2 regions of the Arthrobacter ginkgonis genome follow, and region 1 is predicted to be linked to the other one. Evidence: predicted binding sites of a transcription regulator. Region 1 holds the regulator's gene; the other holds the start of a gene.

The links. Region 1 encodes Rex, which represses fermentation and respiration genes when NADH is low (regulators of the CRP and FNR family bind a similar motif). Its sites were predicted from a motif close to CTTGTGAANNNNTTCACAAG; they were not measured.
Region 2: the regulator Rex is predicted to act here: its motif matches at 4,977-4,996, upstream of ABD912_RS07855 (queuosine precursor transporter).

The regions. Positions count from the first base shown of each region.
Region 1 covers NZ_BAABEO010000008.1:659,269-666,436, forward strand. The annotation lists gene resB (cytochrome c biogenesis protein ResB) at 1-184, opposite strand, end outside; gene ABD912_RS05640 (cytochrome c biogenesis CcdA family protein) at 184-891, opposite strand; gene ABD912_RS05645 (TlpA family protein disulfide reductase) at 966-1,583, opposite strand; gene ABD912_RS05650 (histidine phosphatase family protein) at 1,588-2,250, opposite strand; gene ABD912_RS05655 (YceI family protein) at 2,424-2,969, shown strand; gene ABD912_RS05660 (hypothetical protein) at 3,162-3,923, shown strand; gene ABD912_RS05665 (redox-sensing transcriptional repressor Rex) at 4,053-4,751, opposite strand; gene ABD912_RS05670 (glutaredoxin family protein) at 4,901-5,164, opposite strand; gene ABD912_RS05675 (30S ribosomal protein bS22) at 5,296-5,394, opposite strand; gene ABD912_RS05680 (helix-turn-helix domain-containing protein) at 5,522-5,734, opposite strand; gene ABD912_RS05685 (3-deoxy-7-phosphoheptulonate synthase) at 5,955-7,097, opposite strand.
Region 2 covers NZ_BAABEO010000009.1:269,450-276,617, forward strand. The annotation lists gene ABD912_RS07840 (S8 family serine peptidase) at 1-3,117, opposite strand, end outside; gene thiD (bifunctional hydroxymethylpyrimidine kinase/phosphomethylpyrimidine kinase) at 3,399-4,223, opposite strand; gene ABD912_RS07850 (TetR/AcrR family transcriptional regulator) at 4,291-4,935, opposite strand; gene ABD912_RS07855 (queuosine precursor transporter) at 5,184-5,900, shown strand; gene ABD912_RS07860 (DUF4126 domain-containing protein) at 5,980-6,585, shown strand; gene ABD912_RS07865 (MFS transporter) at 6,773-7,168, shown strand, end outside.

The DNA of each region.
Region 1 (7,168 bases):
GCTCCGGGTTGACCGGGCGCTGCGGGAACAGCGAACCGGGCACCGCGGCGACGGCCAGCAGCAGCAGCAGGAACAGCGCCGTGCGCATGCTGGTCAGCTGGGTCCAGGCCCAGCGCAGCATGCCCAAGGGGCCCAGCGCGGGGACGGCGACGTCCGCGGTCTTCGCGGCGTTTTTCTTTACCATCAGATGGGCAACCTCACCTCGTTGGCGAACCAGTCTTGCAGCTGCGTGACCCAGCCGCCCCACAGGCCGGTGGCCATCAGGATGCCGAGGACGATCAGCAGCGAGCCGCCCACCCGCATGACCGCGAGCTGGTGGCGGCGGAAGAAGGCCAGGGCCCCGATCCCGCGCCGGAAGCCCACGGCGATCAGCAGGAACGGCAGCCCCAGCCCCAGGCAGTAGGCGAACGTCAGCAGCCCGCCCTTGGCCGGATCGGGGTTGGCTCCGCTGCTCAGCGCCAGCACGGCGGCGAGCGTGGGGCCGATGCACGGGGCCCAGCCAAGGCCGAAGGTGATCCCCAGCACCGGCGCGCCCCACAGCCCGGCGGGCGGGCGCTTGTGGATCTTGCGGTCGGTCTGGAACCAGGACAGGCCGCCCATGAACACGATGCCCATCACGATCACCACGGCGCCCAGCGCCTGGGTGACCCACGCGCCCTGGAAGCGGAGCCAGATGGACAGCTGCGCGAACAGCACGCCGGCGAGCATGAACACCGCGGTGAAGCCGAGCACGAACAGCCCGATTCCGGCCACCATCCGCCCGCGCCGCTGCTCGGCGAGGTCGGCGCCGGTCAGCCCGGTGACGTACCCGAGATACCCGGGCACCAGCGGCAGCACGCAGGGCGAGAGGAAGGAGACGAGTCCGGCCAGCAGGGCCACGGGCGCGGCCATCAGGAGGGAACCGTCCTGGACCAGTTCGGCGAAGGGGTTGGCCTGGGCGGCGACCGTCACCAGCGCGGCGGCGCTCACGCCGCTTCGGCGACGCGGTCGCCGATCAGGGCCTTGAGCGTGCCCTTGTCCACGGCGCCAAGGACGCGTGCCGCCACGCGCCCCTGCTTGTCCAGCACCAGGGTGGTCGGCACCGCCTGCGGCGGCACGTACTTGGTCAGCGCCAGCAGGATTGAACCGTCCTTGTCCGGCATGGACGGGTACGGGATCCCGAAGCTGCGCTCGAACGCCTCGGCGGTGGCCCGCTCGTCGCGCACGTTGACGCCGATGAACTGCACGCCCTGGCCGGTGAACGCCTCGGCCAGCTCCTTCATGTGCGGGGCCTCGACGCGGCACGGCGCGCAGGCGGCGTACCAGAAGTTCAGGACGGTGACCTGCCCGGCCCAGTCCGCGGAGTCCACCGCGGTGCCGTTGTAGAGGGTTCCGGCCACCTTGACCGCTTCGCCGCGGGAGTCCGCGGCGTACGTCTCCACCGCGCCGTCGCCGGCGATGTAGTTCTTGTTGTTGCCTTCGCGCGCCTGCGCGGCCAGCGGATCCTCGCTGGCGCAGGCGGCCAGCGGAAGCGCGGCGGCAAGCACGACGGCGGCGCGCAGCAATGCGCGCCGGCTCGGCTGCGAGGGGACGGGAAGGGGCATCGGGCTAGGCTCCAGGGATGTTCGCGGCGCCGGCCAGCAGGTCGGCACTCGGTTCTTCGTAGCGGACGTCGACCAGTCGATCCCCCTCGAATACAAGACTGGTCACGGAGGTGAGAGTGCATTCCCGCTTGCGCGGGTCGTGCCACAGGGGCTTGCCCTCGGCAGCGCGTCGGGTGACCCAGATGGGCAGCTGGTGGCTCACCAGCACGGCCTCCGCCCCGGGGCCGCCGATTTCGACGGCGCGGTCGCGCAGGTCGCGCACCGCCTCCATCATCCGTTCCACCTGAGCGGAGTACGGCTCCCCCCACGACGGACGGAGCGGATTGACCAGGTAGGGCCAGTGCCGCGGGCGCTTGAGCTGGCTCCCGATCCGGGACAGGCCCTCGAAGTGGTTGGTGGCCTCGATGATGCGCGGCTCGGTGACGATTTCCAGGCCCAGCGCCGCGGCCGTGGGCGCGGCCGTCTCCTGCGCGCGGTCCAGCGGGGAGGCCGCCAGCAGCACGATCTTCGCCCCGGCCTTGCGGCGGGCGGTGAAATGCTCCGCGGCGCGCTGGGCCATCGTGCGCCCGAGGTCGGACAGGTGGAACTCCGGGAGCCGGCCGTAGAGCACCCTGTCCGGGTTGTGAACTTCCCCATGGCGCAGGAGATGGACGGTGGCAAGAGGCATGGTTCCAGTGTCTCAAACGATCGGGAAAGAGCCTAAAACGGGCCGGTGACAACCATCACGCGAACTTTTCGTTAAATCTTCAAGAAAGGTCTAGATATATGCGTTTGCATTCAATAGTCTGTTGGTGACGGGTTGAACGGCCCCGATCCCCACCCACCGCATAAGGAGAACCCATGAGCATCCCCGCAGGCCTGACTACCGGCGTCTGGAACCTCGACATCGCGCACTCCGAGATCGGATTCACCGTCCGCCACGCGGGCATCAGCAAGGTCCGTGGCAAGTTCACCGAGGCCGAGGCGACCATCAAGGCCGCCGATTCGCTTGAGGCCTCCGTGCTGCAGGCGACGGTCCGGTCCGCGTCCTTCAACTCCGGTGACGCCAACCGCGACGCGCACGTCAAGGGCCCGGACTTCTTCGACGTCGAGAAGTTCCCGACCCTGGAGTTCACGGGCACCGACATCACCGGCGGCGGCGAGGACTACACCCTGGCCGGCAACCTGACCATCCACGGCGTCACCCTCCCGGTCGAGTTCCAGGTCGAGTTCAACGGCGTGACCGTCGACCCGTTCGGCGCCACCCGCGCCGGGTTCTCCGCCGAGACCACCATTTCCCGCAAGGACTTTGGACTCACCTGGAACGCGGCCCTGGAGGCCGGCGGGGTGCTGGTCAGCGACAAGGTGAAGATCACCCTGGACGTCGCCTTCGTCAAGGAGTCCTAGGCCACCTTCCGCGGCACCACCCTCCACCACCACCTCTTCAGCGGCCGCGCCGCCGGGACCTCCGGCGGCGCGGCCGCCGTCGTTTCCTGTCCGGCCCGGGACGGGACGAAAATCAGCCTTCTTGATGACGGCGCGGCGCGGGGACCAGCGGATATCGTGAAACGGACAGCCCTTGCCGGACCAGGAGGAACCATGAGCACCCCGGACGACACCCCGCAGGTCCCGGAACAACCCCGGTATGGCCAGCGCCTGCCGGACGGCGGCCAGCCCGCCCAGCCGCAGGACCCGCAGGCCCCGCAATCCCCGCAGGCCCCCTACGGGCAACCGCAATACGGACAGCCCCAGCCCGGACAACCCCCGTACGGACAGTCGCCCTATGGCCAGTCCCCGTACGGGCAGCCGCAGGCCCCCTACGGCCAGCCGCCGTACGGCTACCAGGCCCCGCAGCCGGGCCAGTACGGCTTTGGCGGCCCGGCGACGCCGGTGGAACGCCCGAAGCAGCTGAACATTGCCTTCTGGCTCATCCTTGCCGCCGGCGCCCTGACCCTGGTCTCCGGCCTGGTGGTGGCGATGGTTCCCTCCGACGTGCTGCTGGGCATGATCGAAGGCACCCTGCGCGGCCAGGATGCGGCGACGTACGCGGAGATGCAGGCCCAGATGGAGGCGGCCGGCGTGACCTTCGCTTCCATGATCGGCATGTTCAAGACCCTTGCCGTGGTCTTCGCCGTGATCGGCGCCGGCCTCTACGCCCTGATCGCGTTCTTCATCCGCAAGGGCAGCAACGGCGCCCGCATCACCGGAACCGTGCTGGCCGCCCTGTCGCTGTTCGGCCTACTGGGGGCCGACCCGCTGACCGCGGCCGTGATCGTGCTGGGCGTCGCCGGCATCGTGCTGGCCTGGCTGAAGCCCTCGAGCGACTACATCGCCGCGAAGAAGGCCGGCCTGGCCAAATAGCCTCGCCAAGTAGCCCTGCCAAGTAGCCCTGCCAAGCAGCAGGCCAACAACGGTGTCCGCTTCCCCCACGGGATGCGGACACCGCCGTTTAAGGGGCGCCGCCGCCCAGGGCCGGCGCGGAACGGGCCCTTACGGCCGCTGCAGGCCCGTCTGGCCGGCCTGCTGGGCGTGGTAGGCCAGGATCTGCAGTTCCGTGGCCAGGTCGACCTTCCGCAGCGTCACGCCCTCGGGAACCTGCAGCACCACCGGCGCGAAGCTCAGGATGCTGCGCACCCCGATGCGGACCAGCCTGTCGGCCAGTTCCTGGGCCACCGGTCCGGGAACGGCCAGCACTGCCATGTTGGTCCGGGTGAACGTGAGGACGTCCTCCAGGAAGGCGACGTTGGCCACGCGCAGACCGTTCACGTCCCGCCCAATGAGGTCCGGGCTGGCGTCGAAGAGCGCCACCACCGAGAAGCCGCGGTTGCGGAATCCGCCGTACCCGGACAGCGCACGGCCCAGGTTGCCGGCACCGATGATGGAGACGCGCCACTCGTGGGTCAGCCCCAGGCATTCGGTGATGCGTTGGGCCAGGACCTCGGTCTCGTAACCCACCCCGCGAGTGCCGTAGGACCCCAGCAGGGACAGGTCCTTGCGCAGGATCGCCGAATTGACCCCGGCGGCCTCGGCCAGCACCTCGGAGGAGGCGCTGGAACGCCCCGCGTCACGCAGTTCGGTCAGCGCACGCAGGTACTGCGTCAGGCGGACCAGGGTGGCTTCCGGCAGGTGCCGCGCCGCGGCGGGACCGGTCTCCGCGGGGGGCTGTGCCGGCCCTTTGCTGCGTGGCATGCTCGACCGCTCCTCGTGCTGGTTGGATAGTCAACTCTAGGCCGACGCGGGGCCGGCCCCAAAAATAAAAGACGCGCCGCGCAGGACGCAACCGGCCGGGCCGTTTGAGGCCCACGACCGGTCCGCTTCAGGCCTGCGGCGCTGTGCTTTCAGGCCTGCGGCGCCGTGAGCAGGCCCTCGAGGCGCTGCGGGTCGATGACCCAGAAATCGCGAACGGTTCCGTCCACGAGCAGCACCGGGACCTCCTCCGAATGCCGGGCCAGGAGTTCCGGATCGTCGTCGATCCGCCGTTCGGCCCACGCCACGCCCAGCCTGCCGGCCACGGCGGCCACCGTTTCCCGGGCGGCCTCGCACAGGTGGCAACCGGGACGGGTCAGCAGGAGGACACGGGGTTCGGTGGCGGAGGAATCCATGCCTCCACGGTACCGGCTCCCCCTGCCGTCCGGGGCAGGCCGGGAGACAAAACGACGGCGGGGCCGCACCTCTCGCTTCGAAAGGTGCGGCCCCGCCGTCGTGCCTTGATCCGGCTTGTGCCGGAGCGCGGCTACTTCTTGTTGCGGCGCTGGTGGCGGGTCTTGCGAAGCAACTTGCGGTGCTTCTTCTTGGCCATACGCTTGCGGCGCTTCTTGATAACAGAGCCCATAGTGGTTCCTCACTGTCTATATGTGCCGACTACTTTCCGGCACCAAAAGCAACCGATCGCAGCCAACTGGACGTCAAACGTTCCTTAACAGGTTACCTGCTTCTGCAGGCGTGTCAGACCACGGGCCTCAGGCGGTCTCCGAGGCCCCATCCACACGTGCCGTGCGCAGGTATTCCTCGACGGCGGTCTCCGGAACGCGGTAGGAGCGCCCGAAGCGGACGGCGGGGAGGTCGCCCGAGTGCACCAGCCGGTACACGGTCATCTTCGACACGCGCATGACCTCGGCGACCTCGGCAACCGTCATGAAGTGCGCGTTCGCGAAATTCCCAGCGTCTGCCATCCCCGATCCACTCCTGACTTGGACAACACGGCCCATCGATGAACGACGGGTGCGTTGACTCTACGCACCGGTTGGCGCGCAGCAGGCGATGCCGTCTGGCTAGTCACTCTAGTGGCTGGAGGGGTGAAAGTGAAAGCCCTGACCGCTCCGTGGACCCGCTTTACGCAGGTCCCGCACCGGGCCCCCGACCGGGGCCGGGGACCGTCCGCCCAAGCCCCTCCTACGCGCCGCCGCGTCCGGCACGCACCGCGGCCGCGAGGGTCTCCAGCGCGGTTTCGGTCGCCTCCCAGCCCATGCAGGCGTCGGTGACGGACTGGCCGTAGACCAGGCCCTCGAGCACGGGGTTCTCCCGCGGACCGCGGGCCGCGTCCGGGGCGGGGACCTCAAGCTTCTGCGCCCCCGGAACCAGGAAGCTCTCCGCCATGAGGCCGGCGATGCCCGGCTCGCCGGCGGCAAGGCGGGCGGCGAGCTCGTCGATGACCTCCGCCTGGCGGACATGGGACTTTCCGGAGTTCGCGTGGCTGGCGTCCACGATGACGCGGGGGTTCAGCCCGGCCGCCCCCATCCGCTCCGAGGCGGCCGCGATGTCCCCGGCGGAGTAGTTCGGTCCCGCCGCGCCGCCGCGCAGGATCAGGTGCACGTCGGTGTTGCCGCGGGTCTGCACCATGCTGGCGCGCCCCTCGGCGTCGATGCCCAGGAAGGACTGCGGGGCGGCCGCGGCGCCGCAGGCGTCCACGGCGACCTGCAGGCCGCCGTCGGTGCCGTTCTTGAAGCCGACCGGCATCGACAGCCCGGACACCAGCTGGCGGTGGATCTGGCTCTCGGTGGTGCGGGCACCGACCGCGCCCCACGCGACCAGGTCCGCCAGGTACTGCGGGCTGATGGGCTCCAGGAACTCGGTGGCCGTGGGCAGGCCCAGTTCTCCGACCTCCAACAGGAAGCGCCGGGCGGCGCGCAGGCCGGCGGCGATGTCATGGCTTCCGTCCAGGGCGGGATCGTTGATCAGGCCCTTCCAGCCGACCGTGGTGCGTGGCTTCTCGAAGTAGGTGCGCATGACCACCAGCAGTTCGCCGCGGTGGCGCTGCGCCACCCCTGCGAGCCGGGCCGCGTAGTCCAGTCCGGCCTGCGGATCGTGGATGGAGCAGGGGCCAACGACGACCAGCAGGCGCGGGTCAACGCCGTCGAGCACGGCACGGATCTCCTGGCGGGCCCGGCCGACGCGGTACTGCAGCGCCTCCGAGGGGGCGAGCTCCTCGCGCACCCGAGCGGGGCTCGGCAGCGGGGCGAAGCCGGCCACGCGCTCGTCGGAGTTGGGTGTGCGCTGGATGGTGTCGAGCATTTCGGTGGCGGAAACGGCGTTCATCGGATCTCTTTCGTTGGCAGCGGCTGCGGTGGTCGGCGGCCGGCCGGATCCGTGGTCCTTCAGGCCGCCTG
Region 2 (7,168 bases), on a different contig from region 1:
GTTGTAGTCGATCCATCCGGTGGAATCGACCGCGACCAGGTTCCCGTCGGCGTCGCGGTTGAAGTAGCTGTAGGTGCTCACCCGGTAGCTGATGGGCGCGCTGGACTTGCCCGCCAGGCCCAGTGTCCCGAGGGACACCGGCAGCGAAACCACGTTGGTGTCGAACGTGTTCGTGTCCACGTCGCCCGCCTGGCTGTTGGTCGGCCACAGCTCGAGCTGCTGGTTGGTCGCCAGATCCTTCGTGACGGCCACATCCAGGTCCGCGTCCCCGTACGGGGAGCTGAACGTCAGGAAATCGGCCTGCCCGTCGCCGTTGGTGTCGATCTCCACGTCGATCTCGGTGGTCCCGGCCAGGTGCGCCCAGTTGCCCCAGGTGCTGACGCCGAAGTTCAGCGTGCCGTTGGCCGCTCCGACCACGGGCGCGTCGGTGGCGGCGCCCACGTACTGCAGGTCCATTTCGCGGCCGCCGGCGACGGCGTCGAGCTGCCGGCCCTGGCGGGCGCTGGAAGCGCCGAGCTCGAACGCGGAAACCAGCGACAGGTACCGCGCATCGCCGGTGCCCTGGTTGAGGGCGCGGCCGGAGAGCGTCACCGTCGATTCGGTGCCGTTCGCGGTGAAGGAGATCTTCTTGCCGGCGCTCATCGCGGAGGTCGGCTTAGGGGCCGCATGCACGGGCACGCGCAGTTCGGGCACCCCGGCAGCGGTCAGCTTGAGGCGTCCGGAGGCTTCCGCCGCCCACTGGCGGGGGACCCCACCCTGGTAGCGCTCGCTGGCGCTGGGAAGCGTCTTGGCCATCTTCGCCGGATCGACGGTCAGGGTCACCTTGACCTTCGCCGTGCCGTTGGCGGGCACCTTCACGCTGGACCGGTCCAGGGTGTACGTCGCGCCGGGCAGTTCGACGGCGGGAGCGTACGCGACGGCGTAGGTGCGGGCCGTGCTGGTCAGGTTCCGCACGGTGACCCATTGGGCCTCGGTGTGCCTGGAGGTGGCGAGTTCGTCCACGCCGAAGGACAGGGACACCAGGTCCGGCGCGTCGGTCGCGTAGGCGATGGCCGGCGTCGCAAGGGCCGCGGAGCCCACCGTGCGCCCGGTACCGACGCTGGCGGGCCCGTACACGTCGCCGCCGGCGTCCGTGACGTCGGCGGAGGCGGTGTTCATGACGATCGCCTTGATTTCCAGCGGGGTGCGGGTGCCGGAGGCGGCCACCAGGGCGGCCAGGCCCGCGGTGTGCGGGGAGGCCATCGAGGTGCCGGTCTTGGCGGTGGCGCCGGTGCCGGTGCCGACCGCCGCGGAACCGATGCTGGTGCCCGGGGCCGCGACGTCGGGCTTCACGACGCCCTCGGAACCGTGCACGCCGCGGGAGGATCCGGTGTTCAGGACGTCCTGGCTGCCGGTGTCGCCGGCAGCGGTGGCGATCAGGCCGGCGGAGAGGTTCACCTGCAGGGTGCCGGCCTCGGCGGCCGGGCGCAGGGCGTCGGAGGAGGGCTTGTTCAGCTGCACGCCGGGGATTGCCGTGTTGCCGCCGATGCCGCCGTCGAAGACTAGGCGCGGGGAGTCGAGCACAACGCCGAGCGCGCCTGCCGCGGCCGCGTTGTTGAAGCGGGCTCCGGAGCCGCAGGGGAAGGAGCCGTTCTCCTCCCACTGCAGCCAGACCCACTTGCCCTCCAGCGAGCCGGGTGCAAAGGCGGTGCAGCCGTACTTGTTGGCCTCGGGTGCCTTGATGACGGTGCCGGTGAGGGCGTCCGCGTCCGCGCCGGAGTAGTCGTAGTTCACCGTGTACTGTCCGGCCGCGGTGCCCGCGTTCGCGGCCGGGGCCAGGACCTTGACGGCGTCCAGGGTGATCTGGGAGCCGATGGTGTTGGCGACGGTCAGTGCGGAGGCCGCGTTGCCCGGGCTGCCGCCGACGTCGGTGACGTCCCCGGCGTTGCCGGCGGCGACGACGGAGAGCACGCCCTGCCGGGTGAGCGCATTGACGATCGCGTTCTCCGGATCGTCCACGGGGGAGTGGTCCCCGCCGAGGGACATGTTCACTATCTGCGCGCGGTCGGAGAAGTCGCCGTCGCCGTTGGGGTCCAGTACGCGGTCCAGCGCCTGGCCGGTGACCTCGGTGGCGCCGCTGCAGCCGAAGATGCGCAGGCCAACGACGCTGGCGGCGGGGGCGGTGCCCGGGCCCACCTTCAACGCGGCCACCTGCGCGGTGGTGAGGGTGGCGTGGTCGCCGGTGAAGGTGGTGCCGTCGGCGTTGACGCCGTACCCGGCGGCGGTCCCCGCCACGTGGGTGCCGTGCCCGTTGGTGTTGCCGGTGTTGCAGTCCAGCGGGTTGGAGTCCGGATGCGGAACCGGCTGGTAGGCGGGGTCGGTGGCGTCGGCGTTGTAGCTGTCGCCGACCAGGTCCCAGCCGCCCTTGAACTTCGCCGGGTCGTAGAGGCCGGAGGAGGCGGCCGGCAGCGACACGGAGTCCTTGGCCTCACGGTAGGCGGCGGTGGTGCCCGGTCCGCCGAAGGTGGCGTGCGTGTAGTCGACGCCGGTGTCCAGCACCGCGATGGTCACGCCCTTGCCGGTGACCCCGAGCGAGACCCAGGAGGACAGCGCGGCGGTGTCGATGACGGCGCCCAAGTTGTCCGGGGACTTCGGGATGATCGCGGAGACGGAGACGACGTCGGTGCGCTCGGCCAGTTCGCGCAGCCGGTCGGCCTCGCCGCGCAAGGCCACGCCGGGGACGGTGTTGGTGGTGGTGTAGATGACTTCGGCATCGGCCTCCTGGGCGGCGGACTTGCCCTGGGCGGCGATGTCCGCGCGGATCCGCTTGACCTTGGCGGTGTCCTTGACCGGCTTGGAACGGCCTTCGCGGACCGCCTCGGTCTGCGTCTGCTCGAACGCGCCCTCGCCGTCGAACTGCACGAACACGCTCACCTCCCCGCTGGCGGTGGAGAGGGGGGCAGAGACCTTCCCTCCGGCGAGGGAGGAGCCCTTTAGCGCCTGGGCGGCGTTGCCGGGGGTGGGATCGGGGTCCAGCGGGGCTGCGGTGGAGGGGAGGGCCATGGAAACGGCGAGGGCGAGGCCCGACGCGGCTGCCACGACCGCCCGCGCCAGGCGGGGACGGTGCGAGGTGGACATGAGACTCCTAGGGATTCCTGCTGACGGAACGATGCCAGGGCAGGCTAAGGAAGCACCCCCCCGGCTGTAGCTCGTTTCACAGCCTAGGTGACGCGGTCCACAAAGGGCGGGATCCGGGGCGCCACAATTCGTGATGTCCGCTGGTCAGCTCCGCCAGGTCGGGGCCTGAAGCCAAAACGGCGCCGGGGCCGCGCCCGGCGGGCCCGACCCCGGCGCCGGCGTCGTCCTGGTGTGCGCCGTGTTTCGCGCCCTAGGGAAAGTTCGCGGCCGGCCGCCTTGGGCTAGCGGGCGCCGCCCTGCCACAGGGCGTCGAACGGGGCGCTGGAGGAGACGCGGTTCTTGATGCCTTCGGTCACGAACGCCTTGGCGGTGCGCGCGGCATCCAGCGGGGTGGCGCCCTTGGCCAGTTCGGCGGTGATGGCGGCGGCCAGCGAGCACCCGGCGCCGGACACGGCGACCTCGCCTACCTTCGGCGCGGAGAGCACCTCGAGGGTGGTGCCGTCGAAGAACACGTCCACGGCCTCGGAGCCGGCCAGGCGCACGCCGCCCTTGGCCAGCACGGCCGCGCCGGAGGCCTCGTGGATCACCCGCGCGGCCTCCTTGAGGTCCTCGACGTCCTTGATCTCGATCCCTGACAGGGACTCGGCCTCGAAGTGGTTGGGGGTGACGAAGGTGGCCAGCGGCAGCAGGCTGGCCTTCAGCGCCTGGTCGGTGTCCAGGGCGTGGCCCGGCTCCTGGCCCTTGCAGATCAGCACCGGGTCCAGCACGATGTTGCGCCACTCCTGCCCCTTGAGCGCGGCGGCCACGGTGTCGATGGTGGCCGGGGAGCCCATCATGCCCAGCTTCACGGTGTCCAGGCTGCCTTGGTAGCAGGTCTGCACCGCCTCGAGCTGGTCGGCGATGACCTGCGCCTCGACCGGCACGAAGCGGTGGTTCCAGTTGTCCTTCGGGTCGAAGGAGACGATGCAGGTCAGGGCGGTGATGCCGTAGACGCCCAGTTCCTGGAACGTCTTCAGGTCCGCTTGCGCTCCGGCGCCGCCGGTGGCCTCCGAACCGGCGATGGTCAGCGTGATGGCAGGGCGGGAGGCGTTTTCGGGGGAAGTCATACACCCATTTTAGGCGGGCAGCCGCGGCCGGCCGCCGGCCGGGCGCCAATGGACTAGGCGCCAGTGGCTAAGCAGTGGCGCGGACCAGCCCGATGAGGTCATCGAAGATCGTGCGCACCACCGGCAGGCGGGACAGCACCACCAGGCGTGCGACGACGGGGGACGCGTTGGTGATCAGGCGGCGGCTGCGCCGGTGGCCGGGGGAGGGGTCGTGCGCCCAGAACAGGACGACGCCGCGCTCAAGCAGCCACAGCAGTTCCGGAAGGTCCTGGCGCATGGACAGCGGGGGCTGCGGACGGGCGGTCTCCACGGCCTGCCGCCACAGCGCCAGGTCGCGCCCCCGGTCCGGATCCTGGGGGTCCTCGGTGCCGGTGAGGCCGGCGCGGATGAAGGCCGGGCCGAAGTCGTGGAAAGGCTCGAGGACATCCAGCACGGTGTTCAGGATGGTCCGGATGTGGGTCTCCAGGTTGTTGCCCGCGGCGAGCTTGGGCCAGGCGCGGGTGCGGTGCTCTTGGCGCAGGTTGCGGTAGAGCTCTCCCGCCAGCTCTTCCTTGGACCCGAAGTAGTAGTAGGCGTTGCCCAGCGAGTGGCCGGATTCCGCCGCGATGGCGCGCATCGTGGTCTTTTGGAAACCGTCCTTTGCGAACAGGCGCAGCGAAGCATTTAGGACGCTTTGCCGGGTTCCGGCTCCTTTGGCGGTCTGCATGGCCATGCTTTTCCTTGCTGTGGCGGGGATCCGTTCCAGTTTATCTGTTTTTGAACATGTTCAAAAACAGATCCGGATGTGGCGGGCGCCATGGACCTGGCGGGCCCGAGCCCCCTCCATGGGACAATCGAGGGTCAAGTGCTAATACAGCGGGCGCCGATGGCGGGGGTTTGACACCCCGCCCCCGACCTCCAAGGGGCCGTTCCCCCAGGTCGGGCCGCCCAGCGAACCACTTTCAGATTGGGTAATCCTCCATGGCCGAAACCTCCGCCAAACCAGACGTTCCTTCGCTCAAGCACGCGGCCTTTGCCGCGGCGGGCAGCCCCTACTTCTCGACCGTGCTGGCCCTGATGGCCGTCGTCGTGATCCTGTCCAACATCGGCGCCTCCAAGGGCGTGACCTTCGGGCCGATCGTGACCGACGGCGGCTTCTTCCTTTTCCCGCTGGCCTACATCCTCGGCGACGTGGTCAGCGAGGTCTACGGTTTCCGCGCCGCCCGCCGGGCGATCCTCACCACCTTCATTTTGGCGGCCTTCGCGTCCCTGTGCTTCTGGATCGTCATCGCGCTGCCCGCAGCGGAGTGGTACGACGGCCAGGCCGCGCTGGAGCGCACCCTCGGCCCGGTCTGGCAGATCGTCGCCGCCTCGCTGGCCGGTTTCCTGGTGGGCCAGACGCTGAACTCCCTGGTGCTGGTCAAGATGAAGGAACGCTTCGGCGAGAAGGGCCTGGTCGCCCGGCTCATGGGCTCCACCGGCGTCGGGGAGTTCGCGGACACGCTGATCTTCTGCGCCATCGCGGCCCCGGTCATCGGCATCGCGGACATGCCGACCTTCGTGAACTACGTGGTGGTCGGCTTCCTGTACAAGACCGCCGTCGAGTTTGTCTTCGTCCCGGTCACCACCGCGGTGATCCGCTGGTTCAAGCGCCGCGAACCCAGCTACGGCGCCGCGCAGGCGGTCGCGGGCAGCTAGCCCCGTCCCGACGGCGCGGGGACCGGCCGGGTCCAATCGGCAGGGGTCCAATCGGAACGGCTCCATCTAATCTGGGGTCATGGAGTTTCTCACCGCGATGGGGCTCAGCTCGGCCGCCGGGCTCAACGCATACATTCCCATGCTGGCGCTTGGCCTCCTTGACCGTTTCACGGGACTGGTCGACCTGCCGCCGGGGTGGGAGTGGCTGTCCAACGGGTGGATGCTGGTCATCCTGACGGGCCTCCTGGTGCTGGAGATCATCGCCGACAAGGTGCCGGTGGTGGACAGCATCAACGACGGGGTGCAGACGCTGATCCGTCCGGCCTCCGGCGGAATCGTCTTCGCCTCGGGCCTGGGTGCCGAAACCGTCAGGGTTTCGGATCCGCAGACCTTCTTCGCGGGGGACCAGTGGATTCCGGTGCTGATCGGCGTTGCGGTCGCGCTGGTGGTTCACCTAGCCAAAATGACGGCCCGGCCCGTGCTCAACACGATGACCGCGGGCGCGGCCGCCCCGGTGGCGAGCACCGCCGAGGACGGGGTGGCGCTGGGCCTGGTCGGGGCAGCCCTCCTTGTGCCCTTCCTGGTGCTGCTGTTTCTGGTGGCCCTGGTGGCGCTGTTCGTCTGGCTGGGCTACAGGCTGGTCACCGGCCGCAGGTCCTCCCCCTACGGGGACCGGGTCAACTAGGGTTCCGGGCCGAGGCCGTCGCCGAAGGTCCGTGGCACGGGCTCCCCACTTCTGTCCATCCAGTGGGAATGAAATGCCATTGAATGGGTAACCCTCGCGGGGTAATGTGAGGCCCTCTACCGTCTGACCCGATCTGGCTGACGGCAAGCAGACCAAGGACGATGCGAGGGCGCGGGTGAAGGAAGCAATGGATGCCGGGGCGAGGAAGCCCCGGCCCGGCCCCGCTGCGGCCGAGGGCGGACCCGGCACACTGGTGGACGCCGAGATCGAGGAGCCGCCCGCGCCGGAACCCATCCGCGTGGGCAGCCGTTGGCAGCTTCTGTATCTGGGGACGTGCCTGGTCCTGATCGGACTGAACCTCCGCACGGTCTTCTCCAGCTTCTCGGCGGTACTTCCGGAGGTCACCGCGCAGGCGGCGCTGCCCGGGTGGTCCGTGGTGGTGCTGACCACCGTTCCGGTGACGCTACTGGGCGTGTTCGCGCCGCTTGCCCCGGCCCTGGCCCGGCGTTTTGGAGCCGAACGGGTCCTGCTGGCGGCCATGGCCGTGCTGACGGCGGGGCTCCTGCTGCGCCCGGCGGAACTG